DNA from 2 places in the Mesorhizobium sp. SEMIA396 genome. Region 2 is predicted to be linked to the other one. Evidence: predicted binding sites of a transcription regulator. Region 2 holds the regulator's gene; the other holds the start of a gene.

Region 1 (5,959 bases), on a different contig from region 2:
CGCATCGATGATCAGATCCCAGCTTGCCAGGCGGTGGATTTGCGCATGCGGGAAGGTCGTGGCCGCATAGGTGGCGAATGAAGAGCCCTCGATCACGCCAAGATCGCCTGAGAAATCACGGACGATCTGTTCGGCCGGTTTGCCTTGCGCGATACGCGCCAGGTTGAGGCGGTTGGCGATCAGCCCTTGCCGCAGCATGGCGTAGGGGCGGGAATAGATGATCGACCGGCCGCGCTGAAGCGTCCGGCTGAGCTTGCCAATCGCCATGTCGGCCTGTCCGGAACTGACCTGACTGACGATATCGTCGAACGTTGCGGCGGATCGGTCGAATACCGGCTCGACGCCAAGCGCCGCGGCGATGCCGTGGGCCAACTCCATGTCTATGCCATCGTCCCCCGATCCGTCGGCCGGAAAGAACGGATTGGAAGCGAAGGCCGGCATTGCGATGCGCAATGCATCGCCGCTCGCGATAGGTTGAGGGGCGTTCTCCGCCTGCTGTCCCGGAGTGCTGGCTGCGCGGGCTTGCGAGATCAGCAACCCGCCGCTCCCGGCCGCAAGCAGTGTACGACGTGTAACCGACATGCGCGTTCTCAATTAACCCGGGAAAGCTGCAACATGCACAACCCGCGTTAAACAAACGTGTATATTACACTGAGCCTTTTTATGTATCGGACAAGCAGCTTAGCGCCACAAAATATCAGCATTGCCTAATATATTAGGAAAAGCGGAAGGATCGCGTTGCTTCCCGCCGGGCGATCGTCTGGATTGTCAAAACGTCTCGACCCAAGGCCGTAACTCAAGCTCCGAGCTCCAGGCGCTGCGATGCTGGCGATGGACCGCGAGATAGGCCTCGGCGATAGCGTCCGGCGACAGGCGGCGGTCCTGTAGGTCGGGATCGGCTGCCTGTCCGGGCGGCGCGATCTGGCCGTCGATAATGAAATGGGCGACGTGGATGTTCTGCGGGGCGAGTTCGCGGGCCATGGACTGCGCCAGGCCGCGCAGGCCGAATTTCGGCATGGCAAAGCCGGCCGAGCCGGGAAAGCCCTTCACACTGGCAGTGGCGCCGGTGAACAGGATCGAACCGGATCCCCGGACAAGCAGCCGGCGCGCCGCCTGCTGGCCGACCAGGAAGCCGCCATAGGCGCCGACCAGCAATGCCTGTTTGACCGCTTCCGCATCGAGCTCGGCGATCGGGCCGCGTGTGCGTGCGCTGGCGTTGAACACCACGAGCGCCAGCGTGCCGGCCTTGTCGGCGGTGTCGAACAGCCTGGCGACGGACGCAGCGTCGGCGACATCCGTCTCAACGGCCAGAGCACCGGTTTCGCCGATCAGAGCGCTGAGCTTCTCGACGTTACGGGCGGCCAGAACCACGCGAAAGCCTTCCCGGGTGAGAAGGCGCGCAAGCGAGGCGCTCAGACCAGCGCCCGCGCCTGCAATAACGGCCACATTGGATGAGGTCATGATTTTCTCTCCCTTGCGGATTTCGGCGGAAGCGTTCGCCAGACCAGACAAGGTCGCGCCTTCGGGGCTGACAGGCAAGAGGTGGCATCTCGTTGGCTGTTGAACCAGACGGGCTGCAGAAACGACGTTGCGCGGTCCAATATCGCCTGTGGAGCTACGAAAGCCGCTCGGCCTTCAGCACCGAGACCGCCACTTCGAAAGGGACAAGGCTTGGACCTTGCCCGCCGCCCGGATTCATTAGACCAACATTTTGGCGGTAGAATCGTCAGGTTTCGTAAAGCTGTCGGCGATCTCATCAATGGGACTGGAGCGTGGTCCCGAAAAGTGGGAAACGGTTTTCGGAAAAGATTATGCTCAACAAGGAAACGATTATGGAACCAATCTGGGCCGTCGGCCTGATGACCGGCACGGTGCTGGACGGCAACATCGACGTCGCGCTGATCAAGACCGACGGCGAACGTATCGAGGATTTCGGCACCTATCGGCTGATGCCCTATCCTCCGTCGATCCGCTCCCTGCTGGAAGAGACGCTGACGGAGGCGCGGGCGTGGAACTTTGACGGGCCGGAGCCGGCGATCTTCCGCACCGCGGAGGAAGCCCTGACGCGTGCCCAGTCAGCAGCCGTCAAGGAATTGGTCGAAGGCTATGGCATGACGATGGCCGATATCGGCGTCGTCGGTTTTCACGGCCAGACCGTTCTGCATCGCGCGCCGCAGGTTGGACGGCTGGGCCAGACAAGGCAACTCGGCGATGGTGAGCTGATGCATGCCATATTGGGTACCAAGGTCGCTTACGATTTCCGCTCGGCCGACATGCGCGCCGGGGGGCAAGGCGCGCCGCTGGCCGCGGTCTATCACACCGCGTTGATGCGCGGCGCCGGCGCCAATGGCGAGGTGGCCGTACTCAATCTCGGCGGCGTCGCCAACATCACCTGGTGGGATGGCGCCGACAATGTCGTTGCCTTCGACACCGGCCCCGCCAACGCGCCGCTGAACGATTTCATCAAGTCGAAGGGGCTCGGCGAGATGGACCGCGACGGCGCGCTCGGCGGTGCGGGCAAGGTGGACGAGGCGCGGCTGGCCAAGCTGCTGCAGCACCCCTATCTCACCAAGCCCTATCCCAAATCGCTGGACCGTTTCGACTTCGGCGCCGCCATGGCGGACGGGCTGGATGCGGAGGATGGCGCGGCACTGCTGACCGCCTTCACCGCTGGAGCCGTCGGCAAGGCACTCGACCTCTTACCAAGCCGTCCTAAAAAACTGGTGGTCAGCGGCGGCGGCCGCCACAACCCGACCATGATGGCGATGCTGACCAGCCGTGCCGGCGTCGAAGTGGTGCAGGCCGAGAGCCTCGGCTGGAGCGGCGATGCGGTCGAGGCGGAGTGTTTTGCCTTCCTCGCGGTGCGCGTGCTGCGCGGCCTGCCAATCAGTTTTCCGAGCACGACCGGCGCACCGCGGCCGATGCGGGGCGGAAAACTCGCCAGTTAGAGCCTCTTCCATCCCGGAACGGGATGGGATGACCTTTCCCGCCCGGCCGACTTTCAGGCGATGCGGCTTTTTGCTCAGGTTTTGCAGTCGAAAGGTCTTCGGAATAGTCGAAAAGCTTTTCCGCCGGGACCCACTGTCATCCAACCGTTAAGAAGAATTAATACAAGACAACAGCGATCTTGTTTTCAGCTGACGCCTCATTTCGCAGGCGTATGGCCATTGATGCGCGCCTGCATAGCGGCGGCAGTATAGTTGGGATTCAATTTATGTTGTCAGCAGGTTTAGCTTTATTGCGCGGTGCACGGCCGACGATTTCGGGGGCGGCAGCTGCGCTCGCCCTTGCAATCATCGGGGCCATGATCGGATCCGCTGCGCGGGCTGAGCCCATTCGCGGTGCGGGGTCGACACTGGCCGCGCCGATCATCGGCAAGTGGGCAACGACATACAAGGCTGCACGCGCCGACGGCGGCGACTTCTTCACGCTGGACTGGACCGTCGATTATGAACCGGTCGGATCCCTTGCCGGCCTGATGCGGCTTGCGCAGCCCGAACTGGATTTCGCCGCCACGGATGTTCCCGTGCCGGCTGATGATCTCGCCAGGAACGGCCAGCAGCAATTTCCGATCGTCATGGGCGGGATCGCGGTGGTCGCCAATCTCGATGGCCTGCCGGAGCAAGGTCTGCGCCTCTCCGGCCCGGTGATCGCCGACATCTATCTGGGCAAGATAAAGTCCTGGTCCGATCCTGCGATAAGGGTGCTCAATCCCGACATAGCCCTTCCCGATCTCGCCATCGGCGTCATCCACCGGCAGGACGGTTCGGGCTCAACCTATGTCTTCACCGAGTTTCTGTCATCGACAAGCGAAGACTGGAAGACGAAGCTTGGAGCCGACACTCTGATCGACTGGCCGCTCGGGACAGGCGCGGAAGGTACGCAAGCGCTTCTTCGTGCCGTGGCTGCGAGCAAGGGGGCGATTGCCTACGCCGAATACGGCCAGGTTCTTCGCGCCGGCCTTCCCTTCGCAGCGGTCCAGAACAAATCCGGCAAGTTCGTCAAACCGGACCCGCAGGGCGTGCAAGCAGCGGCCACCTCCGTCGCCTGGGGGGAAACGACCGACTTCTTCGCCTCCCTCACCAATCGCAGCGGAGATGGTGCGTACCCGATCAGCACGGCGGTGTTCGCCGTTGTCCAGGTCTCGGGGCGTTCGGAACATCGCTATCGCCGCGTGCATGATCTTTTCCGGCTCGCCTTCGCGCAAGGTGCCGGCGACGCCACCGCACTCGGCTATGTGCCGCTGCCGAAAGCGCTCATTGGCCAGATCGAACAGTATTGGGCAAGGCAATTGCCGGTCGGAAACTGACCCGAACGAAGCTGCCTTGCGCAGCAACTGAACTTCATACCGCGTCGTCGTGGCGACTTGTTGGGGACTGCCTGAAATGGACATAGATATCTTCAAGGACATCCTCGTGCCGGTGATCGGCGGCTTGGGCATCTTCATGCTCGGTCTGGATTTCATGGCAAACGGCATCCAGGCGCTGTCGGTCAACCGGATGCGCGACTTTCTCGCCAAGGCAGCCGGTACGCCGGTCAAAGGCGTGCTGGCGGGAACGCTGATCACCGGCGTCATCCAGTCGTCGACGGCGATGAGCGTCATGGTCGTCGGGCTGGTCAATGCCGGTGTCATCGCCCTGCGGCCGGCGATCAGCGTGATCATGGGCGCCAACATCGGCACCACGCTCGGCAACGGGCTCATCGCCCTGCCGCTCGGTCCGCTCGGATTGATCCTGGCCGGCGTGTTCTCGCTGGTCTACTGCTTCGCCAAAAGCGAAAAGGTGAAGAACATAGCGCTCGCCTGCATGGGTTTCGCTCTGATCTTCTACGGCCTCAACCTGATGACCGGCGGCCTGCGTCCGCTTCGCAACCTGCCGGAAGTCATGGCGCTGCTGCAGACGCTGACGGCCGACTCCTACCTCAACCTTTTCAAATGCGTGTTCATCGCCGCCGGCGTGACCGCGATGATCCACTCGTCCTCGGCGACGATCGGCATCGTCATGGGCCTTGGCGCGGCGGGCATTCTCGACTGGACAACCGCCGTCGCCTTCTCGCTCGGTGCCGATCTCGGCACCACGATCACGTCGTGGATGGCTTCGCTCAACCTTTCGAAGAACGCCAAGCGGACCGCCTATGCGCACATCTCGTTCAATATCATCGGGGTGTGCATCACCATCCCTCTGTTCTTCGTCTCCATCCAGGTGCTGGAATGGGCCATGCAGTTCTTCGGCGGCGATCCGGCCGTTCCGGTGATTGTCGACGGCAAGGAGACCTTCCCCCTGGTGCCGGTCGCGGTCGGCCTCTACTCGACCTTCTTCAACGTCTTCAACACAGTGCTGCTGTTCCCGTTCATCGGCGTGTTCGAGCGGGTGCTATCGCGTGTCGGCCACACGGATGCCGACGACGCGGAGGATTTCTCGACGCCGAAATTCCTCGACCGCAAACTGGCCAGCGATTTTGCCAAGGCCATTCCCGCCGTGCAGCAAGAGACGGCCCGCCATCTGGAGGCCGGCGCCATGTTCCTCGACATCGCACGCTCTTCCAAGAAGGCGCCGTCGGATCCGGGCGAGCACTATCTGGCGACCGACATCCTCAGCCGCGATATCCGCGCCTACACCGCCGCGCTGATGAAGGAGGATCTGCCTTACGAACAGCTCGATCTGATCGCCAGCCTGATCGAGGAAGCCGACTTCACGGCCGCCCTGACGGAATCGATGCATCAGGTGGCGCGCCGCGTCAGGCGCGAGAAGTTCAGCAACCCGGCGCAAGCCATCGTCGACGTCGCGCTGAACAAGCTCGACACGTCGCTGCGCGAAATCTTGCCTACTTACGGAATTTCCAGCCCGCAGATGCCGGCCGGCCATGTAAATCTGCCTGGGGTCGAGGAACTGCGTGCCCGCACGCTGGCGCTCGGACCGAATGCCGGTGCCGCCGAACGCGGCACGATCCTGGCCCTGCT
Region 2 (5,959 bases):
ATCCTCACCGGCACCATCATCGGTCTAGCGCGTGCGCTCGGTGAAACCGCGCCCCTGCTGCTAATCGGCATGGTCGCCTTCGTCGCCGATCCACCGACGACGCCTTTCGATCCGGCCACTGCGCTGCCGGTGCAGATCTATATGTGGGCGAACGAGGCCGAACGCGCCTTCGTCGAGCGCATGTCGGGCGCGATCATCATCCTGCTCGTCTTCCTCATGGCCATGAACATCACCGCGATCGTGCTTCGGCGTCGGTTCGAGCGGCGCTGGTAGAAAAAAGGCATTTTGGTATGAACATCATGACCGAACAGTCCCTTGAAAATGCAGTGGGCGATAAGATGAACGCCAAGTCGAACGAAGTGATCAAAATGCGTGGCGACAAGGTCGGCGTGTTCTATGGCGAGAAGCAGGCGCTGTTCGATGTCAATCTCGACGTCCGCCTGAATCAGGTGACGGCGCTGATCGGCCCCTCCGGCTGCGGCAAGTCGACCTTCCTGCGTTGCCTCAACCGCATGAACGACACCATCGATTCCGCGCGGGTAACCGGCAAGATAACGCTCGACGAAGAAGACATCTACGACAAGAACATCGATGTCGTCGAACTCAGGGCGCGCGTCGGCATGGTGTTTCAGAAACCCAATCCGTTCCCCAAGTCGATCTACGAGAACGTCGCCTATGGCCCGCGCATCCACGGATTGGCCAAGCGCAAGGCCGACATGGATCAGATCGTCGAGTCGAGCTTGAAGAAGGCGGCGATCTGGAACGAGGTGAAGGACCGTTTGCAGGAACCTGGCACGGGTCTTTCCGGTGGCCAGCAACAGCGTCTGTGCATTGCACGCGCCATCGCCGTGTCACCCGAGGTGATCCTGATGGACGAACCGTGTTCGGCGCTCGACCCGATCGCCACTGCTCGCGTCGAGGAACTGATCGACGAACTGCGCCAGAACTATACGATCGTCATCGTCACCCATTCGATGCAGCAGGCAGCGCGCGTGTCGCAGCGCACCGCGATGTTCCATCTAGGCTATCTGGTCGAGGAGGGCGCCACCGACAAGATGTTCACCACCCCCGACGACAAACGCACCCAGGACTACATCACCGGCCGGTTCGGCTGAGCTCAGGCATATGAGGGACGAAGATCATGGGTGAACATACCGTTGCATCTTTCGATGAGGATCTGGAGCAGATCAGCCAGCTGATCCGCGACATGGGCGATCTCGCCCGCTCGATGGTCAGTGGCTCGACCAAGGCTTTGCTCAATTCGGACAATGCGCTGGCGCAGCGCGTGGTTTCCGACGATGCGATCATGGATGCCCGCCAGCGCGAGCTGGACGATCGCGCCATCACGCTGATCGCCAAGCGCCAGCCAATGGCCAACGATCTGCGTGCGGTGGTCGGTTCGATCCGCATGGCCGGCGACCTCGAGCGCATCGGCGACCTTGCCAAGAACATCGCCAAGCGCGTCGGCACTGTCGGGCTGAGCGTCACGCCGCACGATCTTTCGCATTCGATCGACGCGATGGCGCAGCTGGTGCTGATCCAGGTGCAGGGGGTCGTCGACGAGTATGCCGCCGCTGACGCGGCAGCGCTTGCCACGCTCAGAAACAATGATGAACGCATCGACGTCAAATACACCTCGGTGTTCCGCGAGCTGCTGACCTACATGATGGAAGATCCCCGCAACATCACGGCGTGCACGCACCTGTTGTTTTGCGCCAAGAACCTCGAGCGGATCGGCGACCACGTGACCAACATCGCCGAAAATGCCTACTATGTTTTGACCGGCACGCAGCTGCCAGCCAATCGTCCGAAGCAGGACGAGACGGCAATGTCCGCGCCAGCGGCATAACAAGGGTGACCAGCCGATGATCGCACCACGCATCATGGTGGTGGAGGATGAGGAGCCGCTAGGCGTGCTGCTCCGCTACAATCTTGAATCCGAAGGTTACCAGGTCGAGGTGGTGACGCGCGGCGATGAGGCCGAAATCCGGCTGCAGGAGAACGTTCCCGATCTTCTGGTGCTCGACTGGATGGTGCCTGCGGTTTCGGGCATCGAACTCTGCCGGCGCCTGCGAATGCGTCCCGAGACCGAGCGGCTGCCGATCATCATGCTGACCGCGCGAGGCGAGGAAAGCGACCGCGTGCGCGGCCTGTCGACCGGCGCCGACGACTATCTGGTCAAGCCCTTCTCGACGCCGGAGTTCATGGCCAGGGTCAAGGCGCTGCTGCGCCGGGCCAAGCCGGAAGTGCTGTCCAGCGTGCTAAAGGTCGGCGATATCGTGCTCGATCGCGAGTCGCACCGTGTCTATCGCAAGAAGAGCGAGATCCGGCTTGGGCCGACGGAATTCCGCCTGCTCGAATTCATGATGCGCCATCCAGGCCGCGTGTTCTCGCGCAGCCAGCTGCTCGACAATGTCTGGGGCGAGACGATCTACATCGACGAGCGCACGGTCGACGTGCATGTCGGCCGGCTGCGCAAGGCGGTCAACAATGGCCGTATGCCTGATGTCATCCGCACGATCCGTGGGGCCGGATACGCCATCCGAGAGGACTGAACTCCCTCGTTTGAACTCACGCCACGTTCTTGCCGCCGAAACCGGATCTCGCCTGCACGCCCGGCGCAAAAATCTCCTGATCGACGAAGATCAGCGCCCGCATGGCGCAGCCTTCGCGGATCAGCGGCAGTTCGTTCGGCTCGGTGTCGAAGGAAATCGATTTGGAATGCTGGCCGCCGGCGGTCTGGGCAATCGCTTGCCGCAATGCCGGCTCGATCAGGTCGAAGGCGGCGGCGCTGACACCGACCATGGCGACCGGCGCCGGATCGATCAGCGCGAACAGGCTGCCGAGGCCGTAGCCGAGCGCTTCGCCGGCCTTGCGATAGGCTTCCCGTTCGGGTCCGTCACCTTCGCGGGCCGCGGCAGCCAGGGCGCGCATGTCGGCGTCGCTGACATCGGCGACGGGTTCTGCATCCTCGCCCATCTGCCTGGCGTTGCGCCAGATGGCGTAATTGCCCGCATAGGCTTCGACGCAGCCGCGCCGTCCGCAGCGACATAGCGCGCCGTTCGGCCGATGGATCATGTGGCCGAATTCGCCGCCCGAAGAATGGGTGCCGGTGAACAATTCGCCCTTCAGCACCAGTCCCATGCCGATGCCGTGCGACAAAAGGATAGCGATGAAATCGTCGCGGTAACGATCGGGGTCGCGCCAGCGCAGCGCCACCGCCATCATGTTGCAGTCGTTCTCCATTATGGCAGGGATGCCGAACTCGTCTTCGAATATGTCAGCGAAGGCGATGTCGGTGTGCGGCGTGATCGGCGACCACAGCATGGCGCGGGCACGGGTGTCGGTGATGCCCTGGATGGCCAGCGCGATGCGGGCGATGCTGCGCACGTCCAGGTCGGGATCTGCCAGGCGGCGCCGCACGATGGCCGTGCATTCCCCGATCAGCGACTCGCGCGACATCGTCAGCGTGTCCAGCCGGCGCTGTTCCTCGGATATCACCTGGCCGGCATAGTCGATGACGGCGACGGAGAGGAAGTTCAGCGACAGCACCACGGTCATTACCGCGGCCGCTTCCGGATTGAGACTGAGGCCGACCTGCGGCCGGCCGCGTTTGAGCGAGCCGGCCTCGCTCGGCTTGCTTTCGGTCAGGATGCCTTCGACGATCAGGTCGGATGAAATCGCCGAGATGGTCGAATGGCTGAGGCTTGTGGTCGCGGCGATCTCGGTTCGTGACGGCTGTCCGGCGCGGCGCACTGCCGCGATCACCATGGCGCGGTTGCGGCGGCGCAGATCGTCGTGGCGGATTCCGACCGACATGTTCTTTCATATCCTCCCGGTCGCCGCGGTTCCTCCTGCCCCTGGAACGCTGTCGGTGACGCCGGTAAATACTGGCAGAAGCTGCATGCCGTGTCATTTATTTATTCCGAGACTCGAAAAAAACTCGAAATGACATCAAAATCCATCAGAATCGATGTTGACAGCGTTCGGGCGTTGGCCCAGTATTTTTTCGAGGCTCGAAAAAATAGAGCCTCTGTGCCGGCCCTCGGGTCAGTTTGGTCGCGCCATACGCGGCGCAGGGAGGATAATATGAAAAGATTCACGGCCGCCATCCTGGCGGGTGCCGCCATGTCGCTGACGCTCGCGTCTGTCGCGCAGGCGAAGGACAAGGTTGTCGGCGTTTCGTGGTCCAACTTCCAGGAAGAACGCTGGAAGACCGACGAGGCCGCCATGAAGACGGCGATCGAGGCCGCCGGCGACAAGTACATCTCCGCCGATGCGCAGTCCAATCCCGGCAAGCAGCTTACCGATGTCGAAAGCCTGATCTCGCAGGGCGCTAATTCCCTGATCATCCTGGCGCAGGACGCTTCGGCCATCGGCCCGGCCGTGCAGAAGGCGCTGGACGAAGGCATTCCGGTCGTCGGCTATGACCGGCTGATCGAGAACAAGGACGTCTTCTATCTGACCTTCGACAACAAGGAAGTCGGCCGCATGCAGGCCCGCGAAGTGTTCAAGGTCAAGCCGGAAGGCAACTACGTCTTCATCAAGGGCTCCGGTGCCGATCCCAATGCCGACTTCCTGTTCTCGGGCTCGATGGAAGTGCTCAAGGAAGCCATCGACAGCGGCAAGATCAAGAATGTCGGCGAAGCCTACACGGATGGCTGGCTGCCCGCCAACGCCCAGAAGAACATGGAGCAGTTCCTGACCGCCAACGACAACAAGGTCGACGCGGTGGTCGCGGCCAATGACGGCACTGCCGGTGGCGTCGTCGCGGCGCTGACGGCTCAAGGCTTGGCCGGCACCGTGCCGGTCTCGGGTCAGGACGGCGACCACGCCGCGCTGAACCGCATCGCCCTCGGCACGCAAACCGTGTCGGTGTGGAAGGACGCGCGGGAGCTCGGCAAGAATGCCGCCGAGATCGCCTCGCAACTGGCCGACGGCAAGAAGACGAGCGACATCGCCGGCGCCAAGGACTTCACGACGCCGGGCGGCAACACCGTCAAGTCGCTGTTCCTGACCCCGGTTGCCATCACCAAGGACAATCTCAACGTCGTCATCGACGCCGGCTGGATCAAGAAGGACGAAGTCTGCGCGGGTGTCGCCGCCGGCACCGTGGCGGCCTGCAACTGATCCGTACCACTTTGCAATATCTGAACGCCGCGGCCCAAAAGCCGCGGCGTTTTCTCAAAGAATTCTGTTTCCGCATCATGCGGATAGCTTCTAGGCTGGGCTCCGGCATGCGCGTCAGACGGCCAGCCGGTGGGAGGAAACCATGACCGATACGACGTCAAACCCGCAGACCGATACGGCGCGCGCGTCGGAACTCGGCGCCGTCGCCCGGTTCCTGAAGGCGACCGAGATCGACACCCGCATGCTCGGCATGATCGGCGCGCTGCTGGTTATCTGGATTGGGCTGCATGTCATTTCCAGCCTGCGCCTTGGCGTCAATCCGCTCGATTTCGACAGCCGCACCTTTCTCACGCCGCGCAATCTGTGGAACCTGTCGGTGCAGACATCCGCGGTTGCCATCATGGCCTGCGGCATGGTGCTGGTCATCGTCATGCGCAACATCGACCTGTCGGTCGGTTCCGCCGAGGGCCTGATCGGCATGGTGATGGGATTTGCCCAGGTGCATTTCCTGGTGCGCTTTGTCGGGCTCGAACTCGGCAACCCGTGGATCTGGGTCCTGGCACTGGTCATCGGCCTGGCGCTCGGCCTGTTGATCGGCGCTTTTCAAGGCTTCGTCATCGCCTATCTCGAAGTGCCCGCCTTTATCGTGACGCTGGGCGGCCTGCTGGTCTGGCGCGGTGCCGCCTGGTGGGTCACTTCAGGCCAGACCGTGGCGCCGCTTAACGCCACTTTTCAGCTGATGGGCGGTGGGCCGGCGGGATCGATCGGCGCGACCTGGAGCTGGGTCGTTGGGATCGTCGCCTGCCTCGCCGTGGTGTTTGGGCTGTTC

Evidence for each region. The regulator PhoB, encoded in region 2, activates phosphate uptake and scavenging genes when phosphate is short. The targets are predictions, from matches to a motif close to TGTCATNNANCTGTCAT.
Region 1: pstS (phosphate ABC transporter substrate-binding protein PstS) is a predicted target of PhoB. The motif match lies at 3,083-3,099, and genes of this name have one in related genera.

Annotation. Positions count from the first base shown of each region.
Region 1 is NZ_JANIFC010000004.1:346,002-351,960, reverse strand. Features, by position in the region: gene NP503_RS13670 (ABC transporter substrate-binding protein) at 1-582, opposite strand, end outside; gene NP503_RS13665 (SDR family NAD(P)-dependent oxidoreductase) at 769-1,461, opposite strand; gene NP503_RS13660 (anhydro-N-acetylmuramic acid kinase) at 1,833-2,948, shown strand; gene pstS (phosphate ABC transporter substrate-binding protein PstS) at 3,305-4,309, shown strand; gene NP503_RS13650 (Na/Pi cotransporter family protein) at 4,386-5,959, shown strand, end outside.
Region 2 is NZ_JANIFC010000008.1:44,413-50,371, reverse strand. Features, by position in the region: gene pstA (phosphate ABC transporter permease PstA) at 1-273, shown strand, start outside; gene pstB (phosphate ABC transporter ATP-binding protein PstB) at 291-1,115, shown strand; gene phoU (phosphate signaling complex protein PhoU) at 1,142-1,849, shown strand; gene phoB (phosphate regulon transcriptional regulator PhoB) at 1,866-2,555, shown strand; gene NP503_RS19550 (ROK family protein) at 2,572-3,819, opposite strand; gene xylF (D-xylose ABC transporter substrate-binding protein) at 4,090-5,130, shown strand; gene NP503_RS19540 (sugar ABC transporter permease) at 5,273-5,959, shown strand, end outside.